Regions from separate parts of the Actinokineospora alba genome, predicted to be linked through region 2. Evidence: riboswitches for the same ligand, from Rfam matches in the RefSeq annotation. Region 2 holds a riboswitch; each other region holds the start of a gene.

Region 1 (10,502 bases), 440 kb from region 2:
GGACGGCGGCGGTGCCGGTCGCGTGCCGGGCGAAGGCGTCGGTCACGGCGGTGTAGCCGCCGATCTGTAACCAGGCCAGCGGCGCCGCCGTGGCGCCGAGCGGGTCGAGCAGCTTGCCGAGTTCGGCCACGGCGTAGACCTGGGCCACGTGCTGTGCTTCGACGGGTTGGGCGGGGGACTGGAGCATCCCCGCCCGGAGGGCGGCGATCAGCCCGGCCAAGCCGAGCGGGACGATGAGTCGGAATAACGCCCGGCCCGCGGTCGCTGCCCGTTCTTCGGCGCGCAAGCGCCAGGAACGCGCGATGAGGCGGACCGAGGAGAGGGCACTCCATCGGTGTGCGGTCATCTGGTTGCCTGCTCGGCGATCCGGCACTGGGCCGGATGCGAGCGGAGCCTCCTTCGGTGGGCGAGTCCGGCAGGGGAGTGGAGCGGTCCGTCGCACGCTGCGTTCGCCCATGTTAAACGCAGATCTTCCCCTTGCGTACTGCAACTTTCCGTAAAAGAACCATGCCGCCTTACGGGTGATGCGGGAACGCTTGATGCGCCATTCGGGTGTAGCTCTTAGACCGTCGTGCGGGCGCGTTTACGCGCCGCCCCATGCAGGATCCGCACCCAGGGCGACCACTTCGCGCGCCGAGCGGGAGGGTGTCCGACGGAGTCCGCGGCGCGGTCGAGCAGGTCCTCCAGGAGCGCGTCGTGCAGCCACCGCACGGCCAGCGGCCAGAGGAGGTGGCCGATTCCGTTGGGGCGCGCGCTGATGACGTGCCGCAGCACGCAGGAGTCCGGAGTCGGGCCGTCGAGCACGTCGAGAGTGTGCGTGCCCCGCAGCGGGCCGGGGATGAAGGTGAACTCGACCAGTTCGCCGGGCTGGTAAGCGGTGCAGGTGTAGCGGATGTCCGCGTGCCCACCGGTGGCGCCCACCGAGAGCGGTCGGTCGAACCGCACGGGCGGCCAGGCGTCGACAGGCCACAGCGGGCTTTCGTCGCCCGTGATCCGGTCGATGAGCCCGCCCATGGTCGAGCGGCTCACGGGGAATTCTCGTTGGTGCACATTGTGAATCATCGCCACAGCCTTCCGTACGGAACCGTATGGTACTCAGCGTACGGTAGCGTATGGGTGTGCCGACGAGAAGGACGAAGGACGACTGGACGGCGATCGCGCTCGAGGCGATCGCCGAAGGCGGCGCGGCCGCGGTCGCCGTCGAACCGCTCGCCGCTCGCGTCGGCACCACGAAAGGCAGTCTCTACTGGCATTTCCCGACCCGGGACGCGCTGCTCGAAGCCGCGCTCGCCAGGTGGGAACGCGAGCACACAGAGACTGTGATCGGCTTGGCCGACCAGGGTGCCACCGCCGAGGAGCGGCTGCGGTTGCTCTTCAGCACCATCCTCGCGGGCGACCACGCCGTCGACATCGAGTTGGCACTGCTGGCCTCCACCGCCGATCCCGTGGTCTCGGCGGCGGTGTCGCGGGTGACCGAACGCCGGATCGCCTATCTGGTCACGCAGTTCGCGGATCTCGGCTTCGCCCGCACCATGGCGCGCCGACGCGCCGTCTTCGCGTACTCCGCCTACCTCGGGCAGGCTCAGCTGATGCGCGTGGCGCCGGAGATGCTGCCCCGCTCGGCGTCGAGCAAGCGCGCCTACATCGACGACGTGCTGCGGGTCATCCTCGTGCCGCCGGCGGAGCGCTGATGGTGTTCCGCTTCGGGGTCCGGGTCAAGCCGGGCGCGCGCAAGTCCAAGGTCGGCGGTCGGTGGACCGACGCGCTGGTCGTGGCCGTCGCCGCGCCCGCGGTCGAGGGCAAGGCGAACGAGGCGGTGCGCCGCGCGCTCGCCGCGGCTTTCGGTGTGCGCCGCCAGGACATCCACATCGTGACGGGGGACCGCGGCCGGGACAAGGTCGTCGAGATCGATCCCCCTCCCGACGACGCGAAATCCACTCTGGACCGGCTGCTCGACGAGCGGTGACGCGGGACTGGTTGTCGAAAGACGCCGGCGATCCCGCGGCAGGGGAGAATGCGTCTGACAACGTGGAGGTAGCGTGGCTGACCTGACCTTGGCGCTCGGCATCGGAGCGGCCGTGATCCTCGCGGCCGTGCTCGCGGTGCGCGTGTCGGTGAAGGTCGGTCTGCCCTCGCTGCTGCTCTACCTCGGGATCGGTGTCCTCCTCGGCGAAGCGGGCTTCGGCATCGAGTTCTCCAACGCCGATCTCACGCAGGCGCTCGGCTTGGCCGCGCTGGTCCTCATCCTGACCGAGGGTGGCCTCACCACGCGCTGGGACGAGGTGAAACCCGCGCTGTGGCCCGGAATCGCACTGTCCACAGTGGCGGTCGTGATCAGCGTCGGGGTCGCCGGGGCGATGCTGCACTGGATCCTCGGCCTGGACTGGCGGATGGCCATGCTCTGGGGCGCAGTGCTGGCCTCCACCGACGCCGCGGCCGTGTTCAGCGTCCTGCGCAACCTGTCGGTCACCCGTCGGCTCGTCGGCTCGTTGGAGCTGGAGTCCGGCATGAACGACGCGCCCTGCTACATCGCGGTCGTGCTGCTCGCCTCGACCGACCCGGTCACCTGGACGCTGCCGCTCACCCTCGCCTACGAGCTCGGCGTCGGCGCGGTGATCGGCCTCGGACTCGGCTGGCTCGGCACGCACGCCCTGCGCCGGGCCGCCCTGCCCGCGACCGGCCTGTACCCGCTCGCGACGGTCGCCGTGTGCATCCTGGCGTTCGCGGGCGGGCAGGCCGCGCACGCCTCCGGCCTGCTCGCCACCTACATCGCGGGCCTGGTGCTGGGCAACTCCAAGCTGCCGCACCGGGCCGACACCGTCTCCTTCGCCGAAGGTCTCGGCTGGCTCGCCCAGATCGGCCTGTTCGTCCTGCTCGGGCTGTTCGCCTCACCGTCGCGGCTGCTCGACGCGATCGTGCCCGGGCTGGTGGCCGGGGCGGTGGTCACCCTCCTGGCGAGACCCCTGTCCGTGCTGATCTCCACCACGCCATTCCGTGTGCCGTGGCGAGAACAGGTGTTCCTCTCCTGGGCGGGACTGCGCGGTGCGGTGCCGATCGTGCTCGCGATGATCCCGCTGTCGCAGGGCGTTCCCGGCGCCACCCAGCTGGTCGACGCGGTGTTCGTGCTGGTCATCGTGCTCACGCTGGTGCAGGGCAGCACCCTCGGGCTGCTGGCGCGCGTCCTCAAGCTCGACCCGGGGGCGAAGCCGAAGGAGGTCGAGGTGGACGTCGCCACCCTCGACGAGCTCGACGCCGAACTGCTGCAGGTGACCATCCCGCCCGGCTCGAAGCTGCACGGCGTCTACCTGGCCGAGTTGCGGCTCCCGCCGGGCGCCACCGTCAGCCTGGTCGCCCGGGAAGGCAAGGGCTTCACACCCGGCCCCACCACCCGGCTGCAGGAGGGCGACCAGATCCTCGTGGTCACCACCCAGGCGGTGCGCTCGGCCACCGAGACCCGGATCCGCGCGGTCGACCGGGCAGGCCGCTACGCCCGCTGGAAGGGCGAATCCGGCAAGGACTAGTCCGCCTCCCGGGAAGTTGTGTTGGGGTCGCCTGGCGGGCTCCCAGGATTTGGACAGTGCTGCGTGTGGGCGCGGTTGTCGGCTAGGGTCGAGACCAAGGTCATGAGTGTCAGCGTCAAGCCCCGGCTCGCTGACCGGCAACCCTCCTTCCGCGGTGGGGTGCCCCGGGTGAGGACCTGGCCCGTCGCGTGGTGCGAGCGGGCAAGCGCGGACCCATGCGGGTCCCAGGACCCGGAGGCCTGCCTTGACGCTCGCCATCAACTTCCCGACAGCACGCACCGCTGACCCGAGTGAGTCCACCGTGCCCACAGTCGTCGGCGCCCGCCTGACCGTGCCGCTGCTCGACGGCCGCCAGGTCGGCTACGCCAATCTCGATCACGCCGCCAGCGCGCCCTGTCTGGACGCGGTGCGCGACGCCGTGGACGAGTTGCTTCCCTGGTACGCCAGCGTGCACCGCGGGGCGGGCTTCGCCTCGCAGGTGTGCACCCGGGTCTACGGGCAGGCGCGCGACACACTGCGCCGGTTCGTGGGCGCGCGCGCGACCGACGCGGTGGTCTTCACCCGCAACACCACCGACAGCCTGAACCTGCTCGCCCGCGCGCTGCCCAAGGGCACCTCGGTCGTGCTGTTCGACACCGAGCACCACGCGGCGCTGCTGCCGTGGCGCGGTCCGCGGGTCCAGAGGATCCAGACCCCCGCCAACGCGGACGCCACCATCGCCGCGCTCGACGCCGCCCTGAGCACCTGCCCGGTCGGTCCCCGGCTGGTGGTGCTCACGGCTGCGTCCAACGTCACCGGCGAGGTGTGGCCCATCGCCGAACTCGCCAAGGTCGCCCGCCGCCACGGCGCCCGGGTGGTGCTCGACGCCGCGCAGCTCGCCCCGCACCGCCCGGTCGACATCCGCGCGCTGGACGTCGACTACGTCGTCCTGTCCGGGCACAAGCTCTACGCCCCCTACGGCGCAGGCGCGCTGATCGGGCGCTCCGACTGGCTCCAGGCCGCCGAGCCGTACCTGGTCGGCGGCGGCGCGACCCGCCAGGTCGTCGACTGGGGCGACCACCTCGGCGTGTCCTGGACCGCGGTCCCCGAGCGGCACGAGGCGGGCTCGCCCAACGTCGTCGGCGTGCACGCGCTCGCGGTCGCGTGCGAGACGCTCTCGCAGAGCTGGGACGACGTCGCCGCGCACGAGCGGACCCTGCTGCGCAGGCTGCGCCAGGGCCTGGCCGGCATCCCCGGCCTGCGGGTCCTCGAGCTGTTCGGCCCTGAGCAGGACCGGGTCGGCGTGGTCAGCTTCAGCGTCGACGGCCTCGACGCGGGTCTCACCGCCGCTGTCCTGTCCGCCGAGCACGGCATCGGCGTGCGCGACGGCGCCTTCTGCGCGCACATCGCCACCCGCAGGCTCCTCGACCGCTCCGGCGCCGACCAGCAGCGGGCCGTGCGGGCCAGCCTCGGCCTCGGTTCGACCGCCGAACACGTCGACCGGCTCGTCGCTGCGCTGCGCTCGCTGGTCGCCGACGGACCGGCCTTCACCTACACGCAGGTCGACGGCCGGTGGGTGCCCGCGGCCGACGAGCGGCCGCTGCCGTCGTTCCTGCGAGAGGTGTCCTGACCGGCCGCTACGCACACCATGGACAATGGACCGGTGAACACTGAGCGCGGCGACGACCGTGATACCCCGACCGAGTCGGAACCGGCACCGTCCGCACTGCCCGCCCGCCGCCGGATGCTGCTGATCTCGGCCGCGCTGGCGGTGTTCATCGCGGACCTGGTCACCAAGATCATCGCTGTGGCGACGCTGGAGGGCGAGGCCCCGATCCGGCTGCTCGGCGGCGCCGTCTACCTGCAGCTCGTGCGCAACCCGGGCGCCGCGTTCTCGATGGCGACCGGCATGACCTGGCTGCTGAGCCTGGTCGCGCTCGGGGTCGTGGTGGCGATCATCTGGATCATCCCGAAGCTGCGGTCCACCGGGTGGGCACTGGGCCTCGGCCTGGTCCTCGCGGGCGCGCTCGGCAACCTGACCGACCGAATCTTCCGTGCCCCGGGCGTCCTGCAGGGCCACGTGATCGACTTCGTGTCGGTGTTCGGACCCAACGGCGAGGTGTGGCCGGTGTTCAACGTCGCCGACTCGGCGATCTGCGTCGGCGGCGGCCTGATCGTGCTCATGGCGATGCTCGGCCGCGACTACGACGGCACCCACACCTCGGCCAAGGCGAAAGAATCCGCATGAGCGACTCCCGCACCCTTCCCGTCCCGGACGGTCTAGACGGCATGCGTGTCGACGCGGGCCTGTCGAAGCTGCTCGGCCTGTCCCGCACCGTCGTCGCCGCGCTCGCCGAGTCCGGTGACGTGCTGGTCGACGGCAGGCCGGCGGGCAAGTCCGACCGCCTGCTCGCGGGCACCTGGCTCGAGGTGACGCTGCCCGAGCCGGAGCGGCCGATCGAGGTCCAGGCGATCGCCGTCGAGGGACTGATCGTGCTGCACCAGGACGACGACGTGGTCGTGGTCGACAAGCCCGTCGGCGTGGCCGCGCACCCCAGCCCCGGCTGGTCCGGCCCGACCGTGATCGGCGGACTCGCGGGCGCGGGCATCCGCATCTCCACCTCCGGCGCCGCCGAGCGCCAAGGCGTCGTGCACCGGCTCGACGTCGGCACGACCGGCGTCATGGTGGTCGCCAAGAGCGAGCGCGCGTACACCGTGCTCAAGCGCGCCTTCAAGGAGCGCACTGTCGAGAAGCGCTACCACGCGCTCGTGCAGGGCCACCCGGACCCGAGTGTCGGCACCATCGACGCGCCGATCGACCGCCACCCCAAGCACGACTACCGCTGGGCCGTGGTCGCGGGCGGCAAGCCGAGCATCACCCACTACGAGACGATCGAGGCCTTCCGCGCGGCGTCGCTGCTGGACGTGAAGCTCGAAACCGGGCGTACGCACCAGATCCGGGTGCACTTCTCGGCGCTGCGCCACCCCTGCGTCGGCGACCTCACCTACGGCGCCGACCCGGTCCTGGCCAAGCGCCTCGGCCTGACCCGCCAGTGGCTGCACGCCCGCACGCTCGGCTTCCACCACCCCGACGACGGCCGGTGGGTCGAATTCACCAGCGAATACCCCGCCGACCTCGCCGGGGCGCTGGAATTGCTCGCCGCGGACTACTGAATCCCACCCGTTCGTGTCGCTCTGGGCTAGTTTAGGTCGGAGAGTCGGCAAGAGGGTGGGGAGCGATGAGCGATCAGCGCGAGGCGAAGTGGGATGGTGCGAACGACGGTGATCCGTTCGCGACCGGGGGACACGGTCGGTTCATGCAGGATGGCGCCGCGCCGTCGGTGATCGGCGCGTCCTCGGACGACGTCGACGAGACGGTCCGGGTGAACCCCGACGACGTGCGCTACGACCGTGAGCCGCCGACGTCGCCGATCCCGGTGGCGGATCCGGGCACCGAGAACCCGGGCGCGGGCAAGAAGAGCTGGTTCGGCAAGCTGTTCGGCCGCTAGTTCTCGATCTTCCAGGTGAGCGTCCGGGATTCCTCATCCGGGCGGGGGCTCCACTGCACCGCGGTGATCTCGAGGTCCTCGGGCACGACGTACACGGTGTGTCCGCCCGCGGTCTCGCCCGGCGCCACGCCGATGCGGTGCGGCGGCCGGGACGAGAGCGACACCGGCGCCTTGGACATCGACTTGCCGTCCGGGGTGACCAGGACCAGGTAGAGGTCGGGCAGCGTGCCGAAGCGGACGGTGCCGCGGTTGGTCAGCTCGGTGTGCACGACGACCGAGCGCTCGCCCGCCTGCAGCCGGTAGCCCGCAGCGGTGAACAGGTAGTCGGCCGGGTCGACGACCTCGACGAGCTGGATCGACAGCCGCTCGCCCTCCAGGCCCTCGGCCTCCAGCGTCTCGCCCGCGACGCCCTGCCTGCGGGGCCGGGTCGTGGGTCGCGTGCGGTCGTCGGCCATGGTCGTGGCGGGAGGCTGGTCGCCGCGCGCCCAGGACGAACTGCCCGGGGGTCCCCAGGTGGAGATCGGCTCGGCGGGCGTCGGGAACGGCTGGCTCGGCGGGCCGGTCGGCGTGGGGAACGGCTGGCTGGGCGGGCCGGTGCGGACCTGGTGCGGGCCGGACGGCGGGAACTGCTGCTGCTGCTGCTGTGGCTGGTAGGGCTGCTGCTGGTACCCGGCGGGCGGCGACGGCGGGTAGACCCCGGAAGGCGTCCCTTGCGCTCCGTAAGCACCCGACGGCGTTCCCTGCGCGCCGTAGGGCTGGCCGGGCGGTGTCTGCTGAGCGACGTACACGCCCGAGGGCGTCCCCTGCGCGCCATAGACCCCGGACGGTGTGCCGTGCACACCTTGGCCAGGTCCGGCGTGTCCCGGGGCTGGCGCTCCGTAGTTGGTGGGGGGCGTCATCCGGGCCAGCGCGGCCCGCACACCGGCCTGGTCGCACTCGACGCCGACAAGCAGCGGCACACCCGCCGCGGACAGCGCGACCAGTCGGGACGCCACCTCGCGAGGGTCCATGCCCAGCCGCGCGGCAACCTCGTGCACCGCGGCACGGCCCATCTCGGCGACTACGCCGAGCACCCGTGCGTCCATGGGATCCGTCACGGATCGCACGCTACCGGGTCCCCCTTCGTCCTGCGCCGGAAGCCGTCACACCGGCCCGGCGAAGATCCGGTTGAGTGATCGTCCGCTCACACGGGGGCGTCGTCGAGCACGGCCAGGCGCAGCGGATCGTCGGCGCGCACACCGGTGTCGGCCATATAGAGCGGCCGCACCTCGGCGTCGTACCGGGCGAACGCGGGCAGCGCCCACTGCTCGCTCTCCGGGAGCTTGCGGGCCAGCGCGGGCGCGGAGAGCCATAGGTGCACGGAGTAGTCGTGCGGCAGGCCGCGGCCCAACAGCAGTTCGCCGTCGATCAGCACCACACCCTGGGGGAGGTCGACATACTCGGCGCGGACGGCTCGGTCGGTGTCGGTGTTCCACAGTCGCGGCAGGACTCGACGCGACCCGTTGGGGCCCAACGGGTCGAGCACCTCACGCCGCAGCGCGCCGCCGTCGAGCCAGTCGTCGTACCGGGCGTCCGGGTCTGTGCGTCCACGCTCGAACCGCAGGGACGCGGCGCGGCGGAAATCGGCCGCCGAGACCCTCAATACAGGACGGCCCAGCACCCGCAGCCGCTCGCCGATCCGGTCGGCCAGCACGTCCGGGCGAGTGGGCGGCGCACCGTCGATGATCACGCGGGTGATCTCCGGACGCGCCGCCACCTGCGTGGACACCTCGTCGATGAGAGCGGGCGGCGAAAGCGGTCGGAAACGCACACCCGCCATCCTTCCCTGTCTCGCGTGCCGGTCCACAGAACTGTCCGACGGCCCGACTAAGGTGTTCCCGTGGCTGACTCCTTCGCTCATCTTCACGTGCACACCGAGTACTCGATGCTCGACGGAGCGGCCAAGCTCAAGGACATGTTCGCCGAGTGCGAGCGCCTCGGCATGACCTCGGTGGCCATCACCGACCACGGTCACACCAACGGCATCTACGACTTCTACCGGCAGGCCAAAGGCGCCGGGATCAAGCCGATCCTCGGCATCGAGGCCTACATCGCGCCCGCGTCGCGCTTCAACAAGGACCGGGTCCGCTGGGGCGACCCGGGCCAGAAGTCCGACGACGTCGGCGGTAGCGGCGCCTACAACCACCAGACGATCTGGGCCCGCGACAATCAGGGGCTGAAGAACCTGATGAGGCTGTCGAGCCTGGCGTCGCTGGAAGGCCAGCTGGGCAAATGGCCCCGGATGGACCGCGAGCTGATCGCCGAGCACTCGGCGGGCCTGATGGCGACCACCGGGTGCCCGTCCGGCGACGTGCAGACCAGGCTCCGGCTCGGCCAGTTCGACGAGGCTGTGGCCGCCGCCGGCGCCTGGAAAGAGATCTATGGCGAGGGCAACTTCTTCGTCGAGTTGATGGACCACGGCATCGAGATCGAGCGCCGGGTCCGCGACGGGCTGATCGCCGTCGCGAAGAAGGTCGACCTTCCGTTCGTGGTCACCAACGACTCGCACTACACGTATGCAGACGACCGCGACGCGCACGACGCGCTGCTGTGCGTGCAGACGGCCAGCACGCTGCAAGACCCGACGCGGTTCCGGTTCGACGGCACCGGCTACTACCTCAAGTCGCCCGACGAGATGCGCGCGATCGACTCCTCGGACCCGTGGCAGGAGGGGTGCCGCAACACGCTGGTGATCGCGGAGAAGGTCGACATCAGCGGGATGTTCGAGTTCCGCAACCTGATGCCGAAGTTCCCGATCCCCGAGGGCATGACCGAGGACGAGTTCTTCCGCCAGCAGGTGTGGGAGGGCATGCACAAGCGGTTCCCCGGCGGCGTCGACGAGGAACACCGCAGGCAGGTCGAGTTCGAGATCAACGTCATCACCCAGATGGGGTTCCCGGCGTACTTCCTCGTGGTCGCCGACCTCATCCAGTGGGCGAAGAACAACGGCATCCGGGTCGGCCCCGGCCGAGGGTCCGCCGCGGGCGCGCTGATCGCCTACGCGATGGGCATCACCGACCTCGACCCGCTGGCCCACGGGCTGATCTTCGAGCGGTTCCTCAACCCCGACCGGGTCAGCCCGCCCGATATCGACATCGACTTCGACGAACGTCGGCGCGGTGACGTCATCCGCTACACCACCGAGAAGTGGGGTGCGGACAAGGTCGCGCAGGTGATCACCTTCGGCACGATCAAGGCGAAGGCCGCGATCAAGGACTCCGCGCGGGTGCTGTTCGGCCAGCCCGGCTACGCCGTCGCGGACAAGATCTCCAAGGTCTACCCGCCCGCGGTCATGGCCAAGGACATCCCGCTCAACAACCTGTTCGACCCGCAGCACAAGCGCTACGCCGAGGCCACCGAGATCCGCGAGCTGTACAACAGCGACCCGCAGGTCAAGGAGATCATCGACACCGGGCGCGGCCTGGAAGGCCTGATCCGCAACGCCGGTGTGCAC
Region 2 (10,502 bases):
CGCGACCTTCGCGCGAAATTCCCCGACGACGAGCTGTTCTTCATCACCGGCGCCGACGCGATGCAGCAGATCCTGTCCTGGCGCGACGCGGACGAGCTGTTCCGCCTCGCGCACTTCGTGGGGGTCACGCGACCCGGCTACCACCTTGAGGGCACCCACCTGCCGTCCGGCTCGGTCAGCCTCATCGAGGTCCCGGCCATGGCCATCTCGTCGACCGATTGCCGCACACGCGTGGCCGACGGCGAGCCGGTCTGGTACCTCGTGCCCGACGGCGTAGTGCAGTACATCTCGAAACGCCACCTCTACGTCGCGGAGGCCTGAGCGCCTCCAGGTACCCTCGACGGGTTGTAGTACCCGTTATCACTTGAGGGAGAAACGTGACAGCCACGCACGCCGCACGCGAGTTGGCACTGGTCGCGGCCACCGCGGCCGCGGACAAGAAGGCCAGCGACGTGATCGTGCTGGACGTGTCCGACCAGCTCGTCATCACCGACTGCTTCGTGATCGCCTCCGCGGCGAACGAACGCCAGGTCGGCGCGATCGTCGAGAACATCGAGGAGAAGATGCGCGAGGCGGGCACCAAGCCCGTCCGCCGCGAGGGCGCCCGTGAGGGCCGCTGGGTGCTGCTCGACTTCGTCGACGTCGTCGTGCACGTCCAGCACACCGAGGAGCGGGTCTTCTACGGTCTCGAGGGCCTCTGGAAGGACTGCCCCCGGATCGAGTTCGACGCGGCTCCACCCGCCGACGAGGACGGGGACGCGTGAGTCTGCGGACTCTCGTGCTCTGGCGGCACGGAGAGACCGATTACAACGCCTCCGGCCGGATGCAAGGCCATCTCGACTCATATCTGACCGATGTGGGGTGGAACCAGGCCCGGTTCGCGGTCCCCGCGCTGGCCCGGTTCTCCCCGGACATCATCGTCGCCTCCGACCTGCGCCGCGCCACCGACACCGCCACGGTGTTCAGCGAGGCCATGGGCATCCCGCTGCGCATCGACAAGCGGCTGCGGGAGACCAACCTCGGCCTCTGGCAGGGCAAGACCAGCGTCGAGGTCGACGACGGCTGGCCGGGCGTGCGCAGGCGCTGGCAGACCGACGCGACGGTCACCCCGCCTGGTGGTGAGACCCGGGTCGAGGTGGCCGCCCGCGCCGCCGAGGTCGTCGCCGAACTCGACACCGGCGTCGAGGAGACGGCTGTCCTGTGCGCGCACGGCGGCCTGATCACGGCGCTGACCGGCAGGCTCCTCGACCTGCCCGTGGCCAACTGGTCTCAACTCGGGGGCATCAGCAACTGCCACTGGACGGTCCTCGCGCGCCGGGAGACCAGCGGCCTGTCCTGGCGCCTGATCGCGTACAACGCGGGCATCACCGGATAGCCCCGTGCCCACCGTGCTGATGTTCGGCGACTCGCTGAGCTTCCACGGCCCGGATGGCCCCCATCCGGCCGACGACGCGCGCCTCTGGCCCAACGTGGCCGCCTCGGCCATCGGTGGCCACACCGAACTCTTCGCAGGCTTCGGCTGGACCGCGCGAGACGCCTATTGGTCTCTTACCGGTGATCCCCGTGTGTGGGCGCAGCTGCCGAAGGCCGACGTGCTCGTCCTGGCCGTCGGCGGCATGGACACCCTGCCGTCGCCGCTGCCGACCTACCTGCGCCAGGGCATCCGCTACCTGCGGCCCGACGGCCTGCGCCGTGGCGTGCGCAAGGGGTACAGCGCCGCCCAGCCCATTCTCGCGCGGCTCACCAGGGGACGGCCGGTGGCGCTTCCCTCCGCGCTGACCGTCCGCTACCTGGACATGATCGTCGTGGCGATTCGGTCCCTGCGGCCAGACCTCCCAGTGATCGCCCTGCTTCCCGGGTACCACCGCGCCGCGTCCTATGGCTTCGTCCACACCGGCCGTGAGGCCGCGGTTCGCGCGATGCGGCAGTGGGCGGAGGAAGCCGGGGTGAGCCTGCTCGACTCGGCTGAACTCGTCGGCGCGCACGTGCTGGAGGGCCATGGAAACCCGGATGGCATGCATTGGGGCTGGTCCGGGCACGCCGACGTGGGCAAGGCCCTGGGCGCGCTCATCGCGTCGCTGGTCGAGCCGAACTCGCACTGACTCTTTCGCCCGGTCGGCGTAGCGCCGCGCAGCGGTTGTCGTAGGTTCGAGCGGTCCGTCCGATTAGGCTCCCGTGTCGTGCCGTTCGCCGTTGTCACCGACTCGACCGCCTACCTCCCTGAGGGTTTCGCGGACCGGCACGCGGTCCATGTCGTGCCGCTGTTCGTGCACATCGACGACAGCGAGGGCCGCGACGGCATCGACATCGGGCCCGCCGAACTAGCCGCCGCGCTCAAGGACCACCGCGTGGTCACCACGTCCAGGCCGAGCCCCGCCGAGTTCGCCGCCGAATACCGCAGGCTGCTCGACGAGGGGGCGGACGGCGTGCTGTCGGTGCACCTGTCCAGCGAACTCTCGGGGACCTGGGAATCCGCGCGCCTCGCCGCCGAGGAGGTCGGCTCGGATCGCGTCCGCGTCGTCGACTCCCGCACCACGGCGATGGGCCTGGGCTTCGCCGCCCTCCGTGCCGCCGCCGTCGCCGCGGACGGCGGTGACGGAGCCGCGGTCGAGGCCGCCGCCGTGGAAGCCGCCGCGCACACGAAGAGCTTCATGTTCGTCGAAACCCTCGACTACCTCCGCCGAGGCGGCCGGATCGGGGCCGCGGCGGCCTTTCTTGGGACCGCGCTGTCGGTCAAACCGATCCTGCACGTCCACGACGGCCAGATCGTCCCGCTGGAGAAGGTGCGGACGACCAGCCGGGCCCTCGCCCGGCTGGTGGACCTCGCCGCGGAAGCCGCCGGGGACCAGCCGGTGCAACTCGCCGTCCACCACCTCGCCGCACCCGACCGCGCCGCCGAACTCGCGACGCGCCTCGACGAGCGAATCGGCTCGTCATCGGGGTGCGTGGTGTCCGAACTCGGCGCGGTCATCGGCGCCCACACCGGCCCCGGGGTGCTCGGTGTCGTGATCTGCCCCGGCAGGCTGTAACCGCCCAACATCGCACACGAGCCCGACAATCCGGCCCGCCGCCGACGGTTCATCCACACCCTCCGGCGGGCTGTCCACAGCTCGACCGCGGGGTCTGCCGAAGCCGAGTCGGCGTCCCTAGCGTCGAATCCATGTTCGACACCAAGCACTCCCGGCCATCCCGCACCGACCACATCGACGACGTCCTGCACCGCCTGACCGCGGCCGCCGACCGCCCATGGGACGCACCCGACGCCGGCTATCGCGTTGTCTCCGACGATCCGGAACCCGCCGAGAGCCCCACACCCCGACATCGCCGCGCGGCCCCGGTGTGGTGGCGCGCGGGCAGACTCGGCCGTCTGATCACCCGTTGGACCAGCGCGGAGGGCACGCCTTGGTGGCGCCGACCCGCCATCCGCGACTTCAGCCCGGACGACCGGCCACGCAGGCGTTTCCCGATCGCCATGGTGATCGCCGCCGTGCTCGTCGGCGGGGTGATCAGCGCCTTCGTCGCGTTCTCGGGCAGCCCGACGGTCGAGCTGCCACCGGAGCTCCCGGTGGCCGCGGCGGTCGACCGGGTGAGCAGCCCGGCGAAACCGGGGGTCGTGGTCGACGTGGTCGGCAAAGTCGCTGCGCCCGGCCTGCGGACCCTGCCGGAGGGATCGCGGGTCGCCGACGCCATCCAGGCCAGTGGCGGAACGCTGCCCGCGACTGACGTGACCGGGCTCAACCTGGCCCGCCGCCTGGTCGACGGCGAACAGCTCCACGTCGGAGTCCCGGTTCCGCCCGCCGCCGCGGCCCAGCTCGCGCAGCCCGGGCCGATCGACCTGAACACGGCCTCACCCATCCAACTCGACACGCTCCCCGGGGTCGGGTCGGTCACCGCTCTGCGGATCGTCGAATGGCGGACGAAACATGGTCGGTTCAGCAAGGTCGACCAGCTTCGCGAGGTGGACGGAATCGGTCCCGCCAAATACGAATCCCTGCGCGAACTCGTCACCGTCAGGTAGCGGGGGCCGATCCGATGCCGCCGTCGCCCGTCCGTCCACACGCGACACACGACTGGAGGCTGATCCTCGCGGCGGTCGCATTGTGGCTCAGTGCCGCTCTGGGCTTGTTGGTCCATTGGGTGTGCACGGTCGTCGTCGGCGGCGTGATGCTCTTGGCGGCCATCGCGATCCTGGCGGTGGTCCCGAGAACGAAGCGTCAGGTCTCGCCGGGCGGGTGGCCGGTCCGGCAGGCGGCGTGGCCCCTGTTGCTCTGCGGGGTGCTCGCTTTGTGGCCGGTGACGGGACAGATCCGGGACGCGGCAACTGATCCCTTGCACGAACTGGCCGCCCGAGGTCAGGCGGTGGTGCTCCACGTCGAGGTGCGGGAGCGGCCGAAACCGGTGCGGACGGCGGGATTCGGCGGGATGCAACCGGGAATCGGGTCCGTGGTCATCCCCGCGACAGTCGTCGGCGCCGAGGGCGTCGACAGCCACGCGCAGGTGCTCGTCCTGGCCCCGGTCGAACCGTGGTCACACCTGCTGCCCGGCCAGACCCTCACCGCGCGGGGGACACTTGCCCCTGCTGCGTCTGGTCAGCTGACGGTGGCTGTCCTGCGGGTGCGTGGACCGCCGACATCGGTGGGCGCGGCGCCCGGTTGGCAGCAGACCGCCGACTCGCTGCGGGCCGGGCTGCGGCGGGCGGCAGGCGTGCTCGACGCGGAGGCCGCCGGCTTGCTGCCCGCGCTCATCGTCGGCGACACCGACGGCCTCTCGCCGACCGTGGTCGACGAGTTCCGGGTGGCCGGTCTGGCCCACCTTCTTGCTGTAAGCGGGGCGAACCTGGCGATCGTGTGCCTCACGATCCTGTTCCTTCTACGGGCGGTGCGGGCAGGCCCGTACGGCTCGGCGGCCGGAGCGCTGCTCGGGCTCGTCGGGTTCGTGATCCTGGCCGGACCGGAACCGAGCGTCCTGCGCGCCGGTGTCATGGGCGCGGTCGGCCTGTTGGCCCTCGCGCTGGGCCGTGACCGGTCAGCGCTGCCCGCGCTCGGGACGGCCGTGATCGTGCTGGTCGCGGTCGACCCGGGGATGGCCACCGCGTTCGGGTTCGTGCTATCGGTGCTGGCCACGGGCGCCCTGGTCCTGCTGGCGCCACGGTGGGCGGACGCCCTGGCCCGGAGACGGGTGCCGCGGGGGCTGGCTGAAGCCCTCGCCGTGCCGGCGGCGGCGCATGTGGTGACGGCACCGGTGGTGGCGGGGATGAGTGGCCAGCTCAGCCTGATCGCGGTCGCGGCGAACCTCGTGGTCGCGCCGGTCATCGCCCCGGCGACCGTGCTCGGTGTGCTCGCGGCCGTGGTGATGCGGGTGTGGCCGTGGGCGGCGCACTGGTGTGTCCGGCTGGCGGGCCCGGAACTGGACTGGGTGATCACGGTCGCCAGGCACGCCGCGGACTTCCCCGGTGCGGCGGTGGCGTGGCCGGACGGCTGGTGGGGTGGCGCGCTGCTGGTGGTCGTCGTGATCGCTATTGCTGTGGCGTGGCGTTCTCGACGGGGCCGGTCGGTGCTGGCCTTGGCGCTGGTGGCGGTGCTGGTCGTGGTGGTCCCGGTCCGCGTCCTCACGCCCGGCTGGCCACCTGCTGACTGGGCGGCCGTCGCCTGCGACGTGGGTCAGGGAGACGCCATCGCGCTGGCGGCGGGGGAGGCCGACCGCGCGGTCGTGGTCGACACCGGACCGGAAGCGGGGCCGGTCGACGACTGCCTCGACCGGCTCGGGGTCACCCGGGTGCCACTGGTGATCCTGAGCCACCTCCACGCCGACCACGTCGGCGGCCTGGCGGGTGTCCTCTCGGGACGGTCGGTCGGCGCCATCGCCGTCGGCTCGGGCCGAACCCCGGACTGGGCGTGGCGACAAGTGCGCCGCGAAGCCGAGCAGGCGGGGGTGCCGCTGGTCGACCTGGCGGGCGGTCAGCGGCTGAGCTGGCCCTCGCTGACTATCGAAGTGTTGTCCCACAACAGAAAGGAGAGAGCTGACGACGAGACGACCGGAACCGCGATCAACAACCGCTCACTGGTGTTCCGCGCGTCCACTGCCGCCGGACGGGTCCTGCTGACCGGCGACGTCGAACTAGCCGCGCAAGCCGACCTGATTTCGTCCCAAGTGGACATCTCGGCTGACGTTGTGAAGGTGCCTCACCATGGTTCCCGCACAACGTCGCCGGAATTCCTTGCGGCGGTGGGGGCTCGGGTCGCGTTGGTGAGCGTGGGGGCGCGGAACCGGTATGGGCATCCGAGTCCGCGGACTATGGAGGTGTTGCGGGATCTGGGGACTCTTGTGGCGCGTACCGATCGGGAGGGTGATAGCGCGGTTGTGCCGGGGCCGGGGATTCGGCGGCGGGGTGCTCGTGGGCCGCCTGGATCTCGTTGCTGGGCGCCGGTTTGGGGTGGTTCGCAGGCTGGCTTCGCGGGGTGCCTGTTTGGGCGGCTGGCTGGCTGGCCGGCCGGCGCGGGGTGCCTGTTTGGGTGGTTCGCCTTGATTCGGGGACCCCGCCAAATGGGCCTGGCGCGGGCTCAAAAGGTGGGCACAGTACAGCCCACCCGCGCCGAAAGTTTAGGCCCATTTGCCCCGAATCAAGGCGAACCACCCAAACAGGCCGTTCTGTTCTGCCCCTTGCGTTCTGTGGATGGTGGGATCAATCGGCAGGCTTGGTGAGGGAGCGGTGATCGCGGTCAATGGGGCCTGGGGCCGTGCTCTGGGGATCGAGCGTGCTCGATCCCCAGAGCATCGGAATCACCTACGAGACAGGGCCTCGCGCACGGCGGCGGCTGAGGGTGGGACGGTGGCGAGGGGGCCGATCTTGTCCTGGACGGCGTCCAGGGTCTTGAGGCCGTCGCCGGTGATGAGGAGGACTGTTTCCGCGTCGGGGTCGAGTTTGCCGTTCTCGACGAGCTTCTTCGCGGTCGCGACGGTCACGCCGCCGGCGGTCTCGGCGAAGATGCCCTCGGTGCGGGCCAGCAGGCGGATGCCCTCGACGACCTCTTCATCGGTCACGTCCTCCACGGCGCCGTTCGTGCGGCGGACGGAGTCGAGGACGTAGGGGCCGTCGGCGGGGGCGCCGATGGCCAGGGAGCGGGCGATGGTGTCCGGCTTGACCGGGCGGATCACGTCGCTGCCCGCCTTGTAGGCCGTCGACACCGGGGAGCAGCCGGTGGCCTGGGCGCCGAAGATGCGGTACGGGGTGGCCTCGACCAGGCCGAGGTCGCCGAACTCGCGGAAGGCCTTGTCGACCTTGGTGAGCTGCGAGCCGGAGGCGACCGGGATCACGACCTGCCCGGGGAGGCGCCAGCCGAGCTGCTCGGCGACCTCGTAGCCGAGGGTCTTGGACCCCTCGGCGTAGTACGGGCGGACGTTGACGTTGACGAACGCCCAGTCCTCGTGTTCGGCGGCCAGTTCGGTGGCGAGCCGGTTGACGTCGTCGTAGTTGCCGTCGACGGCGATCAGGGCGCCGTCGTACACGGCGGTGGTGAGGATCTTGGCGCGCTCGAGAGAGGAGGGGATCAGCACGACCGAGTCCCAGCCCGCGCGGGCCGCGGCGGCGGCGACGGCGTTGGCCAGGTTGCCGGTCGACGGGCACGCGAGCACGGAGAAGCCGAGCTGGCGGGCGGCGGCGAGGGCGACGGCGACCACGCGGTCCTTGAAGGAGTGCGTGGGGTTGCCGGTGTCGTCCTTGACCCAGAGGTTCTTGATGCCGAGCGCGGCGCCGAGGCGGTCGGCCTTGACCAGGCGGGTCATGCCGGGCTCGGTGTTGGGGTGGGTGTCGACATCGGCGGGCACGGGAAGGAGCCCGCGGTAGCGCCAGATGGACTGAGGGCCCGCTTCGATGTCCGCACGAGTGATCTTGCCGAACTCGTAGGACACCTCAAGCGGGCCGAAACACTCGGCACAGGCGAATTCCGCGGCGAGCGGGATCTGGTGGCCGCACTCACGACACGACAGAGCGCGCGCGGAACCGAGGTCGAGGGTGGTGGGACGCTGGGCGTCGACTGCCGATGTCATCGCGAGGTATCTCCTCATCTATCCCGCAAGCGGGTCGGAATTGGCACCGTGATCGCGCACACGTCTCCCTTGTGGAAGACATGGCTCACGCCGGTTGCCGGGGCTTCTTCGGGCCGATCCCTCTGCCCCTCTGGATGAGCGGTATTCAGTTATGCCAACGACGCTACGGCACCGTGTCCGGCAGGTGCCACCGAGCGTCCAGTATCCGAGAGTGGTTGCGCGCCCGCGGGTGTCGTCCGTACATGGCAGGATTCCCAGCGTGAACTCGCCCGCGGTCACCCCGGCACCTCTGCAACTCGCGCTGGGGGAGGAGGAATTGCTGGTCGAGCGCGCGATCCGCGCCGCACTCGACTCGGCTCGGCTCGCCGACCCCTCGGCCGACCTCACCCGGGTGCGCGTGGCCGACCTCACATCCCCTGAGCTGGCCGAACTGGTCTCGCCGTCACTGTTCGCCGAAGGCCGGGTGATCGTCGTCGACGCCGCGCACGAGGCCACCCAGGACATCGCGGCGGTGATCATCTCGTACGTGAAGAACCCCGCCGAGGGCATCGTGTTCGTCGTCGTCCACAACGGCGGCGGGCGCAAAGCGGGCAAAGACATCGTCGCCGCGATGCGCAAGGCAGGAGCAGTCGTCACCGAGTGCGCGAAGATCACCAAGCCCGCAGAGCGGGAGGCGTTCGTCCGCAACGAGATCCGCCGGGCGGGCGGCAAGACCGACGCGGCCGCCGTCGCGGCCTTGGTGGACTCGGTGGGCTCGGACCTCCGTGAACTCGCCGCCGCCTCCGCGCAGCTGGTGGCGGACACCGCGGGCGCGGTGACGGAGGAGGCGGTCCGGCGGTACCACCGGGGCCGCGCTGACGTGACCGGCTTCGCGGTCGCCGAGAAAGCCGTGACCGGCGACGTCCCCGGCGCCCTTGAGGCGCTGCGCTGGGCGATGCACCTCGGGGTGCCGCACGTGCTGGTGGCCGACGCGCTCGCCGACGCCGTCCGAACTGTCGCGCGGGTGTCCGGGGCGGGCCGGGCCGACCCGTTCCGGTTGGCCGGCGAGCTGGGAATGCCCGCATGGAAGGTGAAGAAGGCGCTGGCCCAGAGTCGCGGGTGGAAACCCGCCGGCTTGGTCGAGGCGATGCGGGTGGTCGCCGAGGTCAACGCCGACGTGAAGGGCGTCGCCGCCGACGCGGACTACGCCCTGGAACGCGCCGTCCTCCGACTCGCCAAGGCACACCGCCGAGAGTGACCTGAACGCCCCACCCCGGCCAGGTGCCGCCCACCCCACCCGCGAGTCGCCCCTTCCGGCAAGCGAGTCGCCCCTTCCAGCAAGCGAGTTCGACATTCGCGCATCGCGAATGTCGAACTCGCTTGCCTGGTGGGGCGACTCGCGGGGTGCCTGGTGGGGCGACTCACCTTGCCTGGCGGGGTGGCTGGCGGGGTGGCGCGGTTCGATCAGGAAGGCCGCGGTGCGGACGAACCATGGGTGCCGCAGGGTGCATTCGAGCAGGCGGCGGTGGCTGGGCTACTCCGCCGTCGGGGGCTTGGGGGTTCGGCTGGCGAGGATCTCGTCGCGGCGGGCCAACCGGTTCTTGCGCCGGATCTCGGCCTCGACACCGCGGCGTTCGTCTTCCGGGGTTTCGGGCAGCACCGGGGGAACCGCCCGGGGGTTGCCGTCGCCGTCCACCGCGACGAAGACCAGGTACGCCGTGGCCACCCTGGTGGGTGGGACGCCCGCGCGGTCCCACGGCTCCGCCAGGACGCGCACCCCGACCTCCATGGAGGACCGGCCCGCCCAGTTGACCTGCGCGTGGGCGTGGACCAGGTCGCCGACGCGGACCGGGTGCAGGAACGTCATGCCGTCCATGGCGGCGGTGACCGCCGGGCCGCCGGAGTGGCGTTGGGCGACCGCCCCGGCGACGTCGTCGACGAGTTTCATGATGACGCCGCCATGCACCGTGCCCAGGAGGTTCGTCTCCAGCGCGGTCATGATGTGCGACAGCGACGTGCGGGCCGCGGAGGTGGGCTTCGGGTCCAGATCCATGGGGCGAAGTGTGCCCCAGCCGCCGACAGCGCCGCCCACCAGGAAGCGAGAAGGCCAGCCCAGCCTCAAACGCCGACAGCGCCGCCCACCAGTGAGGTGGACGGCGCCGTCGAGAAGGCTTGGGTCAGCCGAGCTTGTTGACCGCCAGGGCCATCGCCGACTTCTTGTTGGCGGCCTGGTTGGCGTGGATGACGCCCTTGCCGGCGGCCTTGTCCAGCTTGCGGCTGGCGTCCTGCAGCAGCTCCTGGGCCTTGGCCTTGTCGCCGGCCTCGGTCGCCTCACGGAACTTGCGGACCGCGGTCTTGACCGAGGACTTGACGGACTTGTTGCGCTGACGCGCCTTCTCGTTCGTCTTGATGCGCTTCATCTGGGACTTGATGTTGGCCATGCGTAACTCCTCGATTCAAAAACGCGGATTGCGCGC
Region 3 (10,502 bases), 1.4 Mb from region 2:
CGACCGGCGTCCACTGCTTGTTCGCCGGGAAACCGAAGCGCTCCGCCAGCTGCGAGGCCGACAGGTCCTGCTTGCCGAGGGTCACCCGGCGGGCGACCTCCTCGATCGCCTCCAGGACCCGCTGCTCGGGCGGCAGCTCACGCAGTTCCTGGGTCAGGTGCGCGAGGCGCACGGTCTGCCCCTGGACGCGCTTGCCCGTCGACGGCTCGGAGTCGCCCGCGAGCAGGCGCAACAGTGTCGTCTTGCCGGAGCCGTTGACGCCGACCAGACCGACCCGGTCGCCCGGGCCGATGCGGTAGGTCTCGTGGTCGAGGATCGGCTTGTCCCCCGCCGCGATGGACACGTCCTCCAGCTCCAGCACCGTGCGGCCGAGCCTGCGCTTGGCGAAGGCCAGCAGCTCGACGCTGTCGCGCGGCGGCGGGACGTCGGAGATCAGCGCCTCGGCGGCCTCGATCCGGTAGCGCGGCTTCGACGTGCGCGCGGGGGCGCCGCGGCGCAGCCACGCCAGTTCCTTGCGGGCGAGGTTGCGGCGCTTCTCCTCGATGGTGTCGGCGAGCCTGCCGCGCTCGGCGCGGGCGTAGATCCAGTCCGCGTAGCCGCCCTCGTACTGCTCGACCTTGCCGTTGACGACTTCCCACGTGCGCGTGCAGACCGTGTCGAGGAACCACCGGTCGTGGGTGACGACCACCAGCGCGGTGCCCCGGCTGATCAGGTGGTCGGCGAGCCAGCGCACACCCTCGACGTCGAGGTGGTTGGTCGGCTCGTCGAGGATGACCAGGTCCAGCTCCTGCACCAGGGTCGCGGCCAGCGCGACGCGGCGCCGCTCGCCACCGGACATGGTGTCGACCGGGCTGTCGAAGCCCAGCGTGGTGATCTCCAGGCCTTCGAGGATCGAGCGGGCGCGCGGGTCGGCCGCCCACTGGTGTTCCTCGGTGATGCCCAGGGGTTCGAGGACCGCGTGCCGCACGGTCGAGTCCTTCGGCAGCTCGGTGCGCTGGGTGACCACGGCCATCCGCAGGTCACGGACCCGGCTGACCCGGCCGGAGTCGGCCGGTTCGATCCCGGCCAGCACCTCGAGCAGCGTGGTCTTGCCGCCGCCGTTGAGCCCGACGACGCCGATCCGGTCACCTTGGCCGACGCCCAGGGACACCTCGTCGAGCAGGGGTCGGACGCCAAAGCTCTTGCTGACGTTCTCCAGGTTGACCAGGTTGGCCATCTACCTGCACTTTCGCCGGGTTTGGATGATGCTCGCGATAGGCAAAGCTACCAACCGGCCAGGCGCGGCCACCGGTCCGCCCAGCCGCCCCGCCATTCGCGCAACGGTCTGAGCACTCTCTGTGCATTTGGTTTCAAAAGCCCCCTATGCCCCTATATTGACGTGCAGTCCGACCGACTGGGAGGTGAAATGTCCGTAGCTCGCCGCGGCATCCGGATCACCGCCGCCATCGCGGTAATGATCTTGGCCGTTGCCGGGTGTTCCAAAGAACGCCCGAGTGACGACGCCACGCAATCCGCCGATCTCGGCAAGCAGATCGTCATTCGCTCGGACGGGAGCCCGACGCTCGCGAACCTGTGGGTCGACAGCGTCAAGCCCGTCGAGTGCACCGAACCGGGGAGCCTGGAGCCGAACAACGGCCACTACCTCGCCGCGACGATCGTCCTGCAGACGACCCAGGAGTACCAGCCCGACTGGGGCTGGTGGATGAGCGCGACGGATTTCGCCACCGAGGACAATGACGGCAAGGTCACCGGCCGGGGCATCTTCACTTCGTGTCTGCCGCAGCACCGGTATCTGCCGGACGATTTCTACCTGGCCGATTCCGGCTACTACGGAGTCGTCTTGATCGATTCCAGCAGTGAGCACGGCGTTCTCACCTATAAGCCGCACAACATGCCCGACAACGTCAAAGGCTGGCGCTGGAGTTATTAGGCGTGGACCTGGGGAGGGATCGGGCGGGGGGTTTCGTCTCCGCCGATCACCCTGGCGCCGGGGACCGGGCCGTGCGCGACCCGGACGGTCCGACACACGCCCGCGCCTGCCAGCTCGGCCGCCACGCGCAGCGCCGACTCGCCGTCTGAGCAGAGGAACGCGCAGGTCGGGCCCGATCCGGACACCGTTCCTGCCAGGGCTCCCGCGCTGACCCCGGCCCGCAGCGTGCGGCGCAGGCCGGGCCGCAGCGACACCGCGGCGGCCTGCATGTCGTTGCCGAGCAGCAGCGCCAGCTGACGCGGGTCGCCGGTGGCCAGCGCCTCCAGGACGGGCTCGACCGCGCCGATGCGCGGCGGGTCGCCCTCATCGCGCAGGCGGTCGAGTTCGGTGAACACCTTGGGCGTGGACAGGCCGCGCCGGTCGAAGGCGAGCACCCAGTGGTAGGTGTGCCGGGACAACACGGGGACCAGCTTCTCGCCGCGGCCGGTGCCGAGCGCGGTGCCGCCGTAGAGCGTGAACGGCACGTCGCTGCCCAGCTTGGCGCAGATGCCCGCCAGTTCGTCGCGGGTGATGTCGAGCCGCCACAGCGACGCCAGGCCGACCAGGGTCGCCGCGGCGTCCGCGCTGCCGCCGGCCATGCCGCCGGACACCGGGATGCCCTTGTTGATGACCACCCGGATCTTGGGCTCGTCCGGGTCGCGCCCGACGTGCCTGGCCAGTTCCTGCACCGCGCGCCACGCGAGGTTGCTCGCACCCGTGGGGACGGCGTCGGCGCCTTCGCCGTGCACCTCGACCCCGGGCTCGTCGGCGATCGCGACCGTGACCTCGTCGGTCAGCGACAGCGCCTGGAAGATCGTGGTCAGGTCGTGATAGCCGTCCGGGCGGAGGTCACCGACGGCAAGGTGGAGGTTCACCTTGGACGGCACACGGACGGTCACCGGTGGCGGTACGACAGCGAGCACCGGGCAAGCCTACGGCCACGCCCGCGCGTCCCCTGTCCCGGACAGCGCCCGGGACGACGGGGCCCGGCGCGACGCGGTCACGGTCATGCGGCGTGCAGGTGCGGGACAGTCGTCGGCTGGGCCACGAGGGCGCCGCGCTCGGCGATCCAGGCCAGGGCCGCGTCGGCCCGGGCGCCGTTGACGCCGACGAGGAAGCGGGCGACCGGGGTCTCGCCGACCCGGGTCAGTCCGCCGCCGACGACGGAGATCGCCGAGTCGAACCGGGCGCCCGCCTCGGGCAGCAGCGCGCCGACCGCGGCGAAGCCGACCAGGATGACTTCGGCGACCCGGTCGTGCCTGCCCGCGGCGGGCACGGTGTCGATCTCGGGCAGCAGGGTCCGCGCGACCTGGCTGTTCGGGTCCTGGATCAGCGAGAGCAGCTGCCCGCTCTCCTGGATCCGGCCCGCCGAGAGCAGCGCGACGTCGTCGGCGATGCGGCGGACGACACCGGCGTCGCTGGTGGCGATGAGGACGGTCGAGCCGAGTTCGGCGCGGGCCCGGTCGAGGACGGCGAGGACACCGGCGGTCGCGTCGGCGTCGAGGCCCCTGGTGGGGTCGTCGGCGAGCAGCAGACCGGGGTCGCCGACCAGGGCGCGGGCGACGGACACCCGGGCGCGCTGGCCGGGGGTGAGGGCGTCGGGGTAGGTGGCGGCCTTGTCGGTGAGGCCGATCAGGTCGAGCAGCTTGCCGACCCGGTCACGGCGCTGCGGGCCGTCGATCCCGGCCTGCTCCAGCGGGATCGCGATGTTGCCCGCGGCGGTGCGCTGCGGCAGCAGGTCGCCGTGCTGGATGACGCCGATGCGCCTGCGCGCGGCCCGGAGTCTGCGCGGGTCGAGGGCGGCGGTGTTGTAGCCCTCGACGCGGATGACGCCGCTGTCCGGGCGTTCCTGCAGCGACACCAGGCGGGCGAGGGTGGACTTGCCGGAGCCCTGCGGGCCGACCACGCCGGTGATCGTCCCGGCGGGGACCTCGAGGGTGACGTTCTCGAGGGCGAGCACCGGGCCGGTGTCGCCGTGGAAGGACTTGGTGAGGTTTTCAACGGTGATCATGGGTCTTCTCCAACGCGGCGTGACCCACCGTGCCGGAACGTCCATAAGGGACAATTCGGACAGGTGAAGTCGAGGGTGACTGGCGAAAGTACGAGCGGGGGTGAGCTAGTTAGCTAGCTACGTACATTCGTCGACACGCGGTCACGGTCCGCCGGCATTGGTCGATGACTCGCCTGCTGGTCAGGATTCCCATCTTGCCTAGTTCCTCCATCGCTCCTGGCGGTAGCACCTGCCCAACGATGGGTGGTTGCTGCGGCGTCGCAGAGCCAGATCTCTCAGCCGCTCGGGATGGAATGCACCACGAGTACACCCGATCACGGGGTCGCTGCGCAAGCCGCCAATAGCAGTAGACGGGCAACGTCACATTTTGGAGGTAGTGCGGCGTCAGCCCTGGGCGGCGATCCGGACGAAGTCGTCCACGGTGAGCTGTTCGCCGCGCAAACCGGGGTCGACCCCGGCGGCCACGAGGATCTCTTCGGCCCGGGCCGCCGACCCGGCCCACCCCGCCAGCGCCGCCCGCAGCGTCTTGCGCCGCTGCGCGAAGGCCGCGTCGACGACGGCGAAGACCGTCTTGCGGTCGGCCTCGGGGGTCTCGCGGCGGGTCATCAGGACCAGCGCGGAGTCCACGTTCGGCACGGGCCAGAACACCGAGCGCGGCACGGTGGCGACCCTTTTGGCCTCGGAGTACCAGGCGACCTTGACGCTCGGGACGCCGTAGACCTTGCTGCCGGGTCCGGCGGCCATCCGGTCGGCCACCTCGGCCTGGACCATGACCAGCACCGTGCGCAGCGACGGCAGCTCGGCGAGGAGGTGCAGGACCACGGGGACGGCGACGTTGTAGGGCAGATTCGCGACAAGGGCCGTGGGCGCGACGGCGAGCTGCTCGGCTTGGACCCGCATGGCGTCGGCTTCGAGGACGTGGAGGCGGTCCTTGAGGTCCGGGGCGCGGTCGGCGACGGTCGCCGGGAGCTGCTTGGCCAGGACCGGGTCGATCTCGACGGCTACGACGGCCTTGCAGGCGGGGAGGAGGGCGAGGGTGAGGGAGCCGAGGCCGGGGCCGACTTCGAGGACCACGTCGTCGTCGGTGAGCTTGGCGACGGTCACGATGCGGCGGACCGTGTTGGGGTCGTGGACGAAGTTCTGGCCGAGCTTCTTGGTCGGGCGGACGTCGAGCTGTTCGGCGAGCTTTCGCACGTCCGCGGGGCCAAGGAGAGTCACCCGCTGAGCCTACGGGCTCGACGGTGGGCGCACCTTTGGGTGGTGGATGCGTAGGTCCACATCATCGAAGTGTGATCATGGTCACAAAGCAAGAACGGCCGCCCGGTTTGGGCGGCCGTTCTCGGTGGTACGTGGTTAGCGGGGCAATCCGAGCTTGCTGGCGCAGTGCGGCCAAGCGCTGTAGCCGCCGCGGGCGTCGCGGAGCTTGGTGGCGATGGCGATCTGCTGCTCGCGAGAGGCCTGGTGGGGGTACGCGGCGTACTGGCTGCCGCCGTAGGCGTCCCAGGTGCTCTTGTTGAACTGCAGGCCGCCGTAGTAGCCGTTGCCCGTGTTGATCGCCCAGTTGCCGGTGGACTCACAGTGCGCGAGCCGGTCCCAGACCTGGCCGTCGGGGATGACGGGAACCGGGGGCTTCTTGGTGCCGACCTTCACGATCTTCGGCTTCGGCGCGACGGTTTCCTTCGCGCCGATTTCCTCGCGCTTGATTTCCTTGCCGTTTTTCTGGGTGATGCGGTAGGTCGCGATGCGCTCGCCGGGGGCGCCCGGCTCGACGATCGTTTCCTTGCCCTTGTCCATCTCCGGGTCGTCGATCTTCTGCACCGGGGGCGCGACGGGCTCGGTCAGGTTGACCACCGTCACGCCGGTGCGGCTGATCCGGACCTCGGCACCGCCGGTGAGCTTGAGGTCGCCGCCGGGGGTGATCGCGTCCTCGGGTCCGAGCGTCAGCTTCAGCTCGTTGAGGAGTTCCTGCACGGTGACGGCGTTCGTGGTGATCGGCTTGGGCGCGTTGCCACCGTCGAAGAGGGTGATCGCCTTGGCGGTCTTGATCTCGACCGACATGCCTTCGAGCGGCACCTGCGAGTCGTTGCCCGCGGAGATCCACGCGCCGGCGACGGGGGCGTTGGCCTGCTTGAGGGCCTCACCGAGTGTGGTGGCGCGGACCCAGGCGTCGCGCTTCTCACCGTCGACGGTGAGGTGCAGCTGACGGCCGCGCTGGAGGACGATCTTGCCGTCGTCGCCGATCTCTGCGGTCGGGGACGGGCTCAGCGAGTCGTGCTCGCCGATGTTGATGCCTTCCTCTTCCAGCACTTCACCGACCGTGTCGGCGTAGGTGTTGATCTGGCGGGCCTGGCCGTCGACATCGACGGTGACGGAGTTGTTCATCGCGATGGCCGCGGCGCCGCCGCCGACCAAGCTCACGAGTACCGCGGCGATGGTGGCCTTGAGGAACGAGGCCTTCCACCGTCTGACCGCCGTGATGAGACCGGGTGCGGGCTCGTCCTCGACCGTCAGCGGACGCGGGCCGGAGGCCACCTCGTCGGGAATGACCGGCAGGACCGTGGTTTCGGCGTTGACGAGCCTGATCAGCTCTTCGACGTCGACACCGGCGTGCGCCATGATCTCGTCGGCCTGCGGGCCGAGGGCGTAGCGGACATCGTGGTCGGTGATGTTCAGAGACGGCGAGTAGCCCGTGTCGTAGTCCTCGGACGGGAACTCCGAACGCCACGCCGTGAAGTCCCCGTCGTGGTTGTCCGTGCCGACGGTGACCGGCGTGAACCAGTCGGTGTCGGCGAAGCCGTCGGTCTGTTTACCGCTCACAGGATCCATTCCTCCAGGAGGCGGGAGCCGCGTTCCCCACATTGCAAAGCTCCGGATTGATCTGAGACAGGGATGCCCCAGGTCGTTCGGTCACGGGACAGTAACGAGCGCCGGTGGGTTGCGCAAACACATCCAGCAATGTCGTGAGTCCCGTCACATCACAGTCGGCGCAATCGTTCCCCCATTCAGCGCAATTGCTCACCGCCCGGAAGGTCCGATGTCACATCGAGCAACCGAAACACGCGATTTGCGGTTGTAGACACAGAATTTGCGAGATCGGCCACATCCACGCCGCGCAGCTCGGCAAGGTCGCGCACGGTGTACGCGACGCAGTACGGCTCGTTCGGGCGACCCCGAAACGGGTGAGGCGTGAGGAAAGGCGCGTCCGTCTCCACCAGAAGTTGTTCCAGCGGCACGAAAGCGGCCGCCTCGCGCAGCGCCCTCGCGTTGCGGAACGTGACCGGTCCCGCGAAGGACAATACGAAACCTTGATCGACGCAGCGACGCGCAAAGCCGAGGTCACCCGAAAAACAGTGGAAAACCACCGTTTCGGGTGGTCCTTCTTCAGTCAGCACACGGAGGATGTCCTCGTGCGCGTCGCGGTCGTGGATCATCAGCGGCTTGCCGACCCGTTTGGCCAGGTCGATGTGCCAGCGGAACGCCTCTTCCTGCGCGTCGCGCGGCGAGTAGTCCCAGTAGTAGTCGAGGCCGGTCTCGCCGACCGCGACAACCCTTGGCCGCCGCGACAAATCCTCTATGACCGCTTTGTCCGAATCAGTGAAGTTCGCTGTCCGCGTGGGATGCACCGCGACCGCGGCGAAGACTCGCGAGTCCCAAGTGGACGCCTCGGCCGCCCAGACCGCGGAGTCCAGGTCGTCGGCCACGGTGATCACCCGGTCGACGCCGACCGACGACGCCCGGTCGAGCACCTCGACGACCGACGCCAAATCCTTGGCACCACAGGCATCCAGGTGCGTGTGGGCGTCCACCACCGGTGCCGGAAGTGGCTCCGGAACCGGTGGTAGGTCACCCTTGCGTGGCGTCACTTGACGATCGGCGCCCAGTCCGGGCCGGTCTCGCCGAGTTCGGCGTCGAGCTTGGCGAACAGCGGCGACGGCTTGTCCAGCGGACGGCCAACCTCGATGTCCACCGATTCCCATTTGGCCTGGTCATTGGCGTAGTCACCAGTCAGGACCGGGTACTGCAGGCTCGGGTCGTCAAGGTCGGCGACCTCACGGATCTCCGGCTGCGAGGACCACACGCCCTTGCCGCCCAGCGCCTCGTGGATCTTCTGCGCGGAGTGCGGCAGGAACGGCGTGAGCAGCGTGTTCGCGTCGGAGACGACCTGCAGCGCGGTGTGCAGGATCGTGTCCCGACGCTCCGGGTCATCCTTGCGCTTCCAGGGCTCCTCATCGGACAGGTACTTGTTCGCCGCGCCGACCACGCGCATGGCCTCGTTGGCCGCGGCCTTGAAGCGCGAACGCCGCAGGTTCTCGCCGACGGTGTCGAACGCGTTGCGCGCCAACGCCTTCAGCTCCGCGTCGGCGGCCGTGGGCGCGGTCGGGGTCGGGATGGCGCCGACGTTCTTGTGCGCCATCGAGATCGACCGGTTGACCAGGTTGCCCCACTCGTTGGCCAACTCGAAGTTGGTCCGGCGGATGAACTCGTCCCAGGTGAAGTCGGTGTCCTGGTTCTCCGGGCCCGCGACCGAGATGAAGTACCGCAGCGTGTCGGGACCGAACTGCTTGAGGAAGTCCCGGACATAGATCACGGTGCCGCGCGAGGTGGAGAACTTCGAGCCGCTCATGGTGAGGAACTCGCTGGAGACGACCTCGGTCGGCAGGTTGAGCTTGCCGAACCCGCCGGGCTGTCCGCCCTTGTCGCCCTCACCGTTCTGCCCGAGCAGCAGCGACGGCCAGATCAGCGAGTGGAAGACGATGTTGTCCTTGCCCATGAAGTAGTAGGCCTGGGCCGGGTCGGTCCAGAACTCCTTCCAGGCGTCGGCGTCGCCGCTGCGGCGAGCCCATTCGACGCTGGCGGACAAGTAGCCGATCACCGCGTCGAACCAGACGTAGAACTTCTTCATCGGCTGGTCGCGCCACCCGTCGAGCGGAACCGGGACACCCCAGTCGATGTCGCGGGTGATCGCGCGGGGGCGCATGTCGCCGAGCAGGTTCTCGCTGAACTTGAGCACGTTCGGCCGCCACCCGGTGCGGGTGGACAGCCACGACCCCAGCGCGCCCGCGAACGACGGCAGGTCGAGGAACAGGTGCTCGGTCTCGACGAACTTCGGCACCTCGCCGTTGATCTTCGAGCGGGGGTTCTTCAGGTCGATCGGGTCGAGCTGGTTGCCGCAGTTGTCGCACTGGTCGCCGCGCGCGCCGTCGTAGCCGCAGATCGGGCAGGTGCCCTCGATGTAGCGGTCGGGCAGGGTGCGGCCGGTGGACGGGCTGATCGCGCCCATCTGGGTCTTGGCCTGCACGTACCCGTTGCGGTGCAGCGCCAGGAACAGCTCCTGGACGACCTTGTAGTGGTTGCCCGTGGTCGTGCGGGTGAACAGGTCATAGGACAGCCCGAGACCTTGGAGATCCTCGGCGATCACACGGTTGTACTTGTCGGCGAGCTGGCGGGTGGTCAGGCCTTCTTTGTCGGCCTGCACCGAGATCGGGGTGCCGTGTTCGTCCGTTCCGCTGACCATGAGCACCCGGTGACCGGACATTCGCATGTAGCGGGAGAAGACGTCCGAAGGGACACCGAATCCGGAGACGTGACCGATATGGCGGGGGCCGTTGGCGTAGGGCCAGGCCACCGCGGTCAACACGGGGGCGCTCATGACCGGTTAGCGTACGGACGTCGGTGCGGGCGGGTGCACGGAGGCTAGGTCAGCGTCGTGCGCATCAGGTACACGTTGTACGGCGACCACCGTGACATCGCGTAATAAAGAACCGGCCCCTTGGCCGACTCCGGGTGCAGGAATCCGCCGTAGAGGCCGGGGTACCGATCGCCGTCCGCGACGACCTGGCCGTCGGTCCACGGGCCGGTGAGCTCCTCGGCGGTGCGCAGCACGATGGCGGCCTTCGACTCGTCGAGGTGCAGGGCGATCCACCGGTTGAAATGGGTGCTGTAGAGCACCGACAGCTCGGCGACCGGGCCGGTGAAGACGGGCTTGGCCGCGAACGGGTCCTTCGGGTGCCAGGTCTCGCCGGTCCAGTACTCGTAGGCCGCGGGTTCCAGGATGTCCTTTGTGGACACTCGGGCGAGGTGGGTGTCGCCCCAGCGGCCGTTCGGGGTGCCCAGGAGGTAGAGGTGCTCGCCCTGCTGGGCGAAGGCGCCCATCTGGAACGGGTGGTCGTGCTCGGCCCGGTTGATCCAGCGGGAGCGCCACGGCTTGTCCCACGTGCGGCCGCCGTCGCGGGAGAAGGCGATGCCCGCGTAGTTGGTCACCCACTTGCCCTGCGGTCCCCAGTTCCGCACGGACATGTAGTGCAGGTAGTGCACACCGTCGATCTCGATGCCCGCGCACGGGATCACGGTCTCCTCGACGCTCTCGGCGTCGCGGTCGATGATCTGCCGGGCCATGCCGTCGTCCTGGGCGACGACGGACTCGATCTTGAGGCCGTGGTCGAGGTCGCGCTCGGCGACGATCGCCAGCACGTTGCAGCGCCAGTCGGTGTCGTCGTCGGTTCCCGCGCCGTCGCCCCGCCA

The links. A riboswitch is a leader RNA that binds a small molecule or an ion and turns the genes downstream of it on or off. The one in region 2 is predicted to bind S-adenosylmethionine.
Region 1: it holds a riboswitch for S-adenosylmethionine, as region 2 does, so the genes downstream of both, C8E96_RS19710 (aminotransferase class V-fold PLP-dependent enzyme) here and thrC (threonine synthase) in region 2, are expected to answer to the same signal.
Region 3: it holds a riboswitch for S-adenosylmethionine, as region 2 does, so the genes downstream of both, C8E96_RS11630 (methionine ABC transporter ATP-binding protein) here and thrC (threonine synthase) in region 2, are expected to answer to the same signal.

The regions. Positions count from the first base shown of each region.
Region 1 is NZ_SNXU01000001.1:4,269,543-4,280,044, forward strand. Features, by position in the region: gene C8E96_RS19685 (phospholipid carrier-dependent glycosyltransferase) at 1-346, opposite strand, end outside; gene C8E96_RS19690 (hypothetical protein) at 562-1,029, opposite strand; gene C8E96_RS19695 (TetR/AcrR family transcriptional regulator) at 1,119-1,691, shown strand; gene C8E96_RS19700 (DUF167 domain-containing protein) at 1,691-1,966, shown strand; gene C8E96_RS19705 (potassium/proton antiporter) at 2,040-3,521, shown strand; SAM riboswitch class IV at 3,620-3,735, shown strand; gene C8E96_RS19710 (aminotransferase class V-fold PLP-dependent enzyme) at 3,766-5,130, shown strand; gene lspA (signal peptidase II) at 5,164-5,748, shown strand; gene C8E96_RS19720 (RluA family pseudouridine synthase) at 5,745-6,674, shown strand; gene C8E96_RS19725 (hypothetical protein) at 6,740-7,009, shown strand; gene C8E96_RS19730 (AsnC family protein) at 7,006-8,061, opposite strand; gene C8E96_RS19735 (nucleoside/nucleotide kinase family protein) at 8,193-8,828, opposite strand; gene dnaE (DNA polymerase III subunit alpha) at 8,889-10,502, shown strand, end outside.
Region 2 is NZ_SNXU01000001.1:3,832,506-3,843,007, forward strand. Features, by position in the region: gene nadD (nicotinate-nucleotide adenylyltransferase) at 1-321, shown strand, start outside; gene rsfS (ribosome silencing factor) at 378-764, shown strand; gene C8E96_RS17560 (histidine phosphatase family protein) at 761-1,375, shown strand; gene octT (diglucosylglycerate octanoyltransferase) at 1,395-2,102, shown strand; gene C8E96_RS17570 (DegV family protein) at 2,181-3,029, shown strand; gene C8E96_RS17575 (ComEA family DNA-binding protein) at 3,161-4,018, shown strand; gene C8E96_RS17580 (ComEC/Rec2 family competence protein) at 4,033-6,702, shown strand; gene thrC (threonine synthase) at 6,781-8,046, opposite strand; SAM riboswitch class I at 8,058-8,187, opposite strand; gene holA (DNA polymerase III subunit delta) at 8,306-9,283, shown strand; gene C8E96_RS34405 (acyl-CoA thioesterase) at 9,560-10,078, opposite strand; gene rpsT (30S ribosomal protein S20) at 10,203-10,466, opposite strand.
Region 3 is NZ_SNXU01000001.1:2,417,211-2,427,712, reverse strand. Features, by position in the region: gene C8E96_RS11645 (ABC-F family ATP-binding cassette domain-containing protein) at 1-1,216, opposite strand, end outside; gene C8E96_RS11640 (hypothetical protein) at 1,379-1,930, shown strand; gene C8E96_RS11635 (4-(cytidine 5'-diphospho)-2-C-methyl-D-erythritol kinase) at 1,927-2,892, opposite strand; gene C8E96_RS11630 (methionine ABC transporter ATP-binding protein) at 2,976-3,980, opposite strand; SAM riboswitch class I at 4,185-4,275, opposite strand; gene rsmA (16S rRNA (adenine(1518)-N(6)/adenine(1519)-N(6))-dimethyltransferase RsmA) at 4,365-5,198, opposite strand; gene C8E96_RS11620 (resuscitation-promoting factor) at 5,334-6,797, opposite strand; gene C8E96_RS11615 (TatD family hydrolase) at 6,983-7,843, opposite strand; gene metG (methionine--tRNA ligase) at 7,840-9,630, opposite strand; gene C8E96_RS11605 (DUF4185 domain-containing protein) at 9,675-10,502, opposite strand, start outside.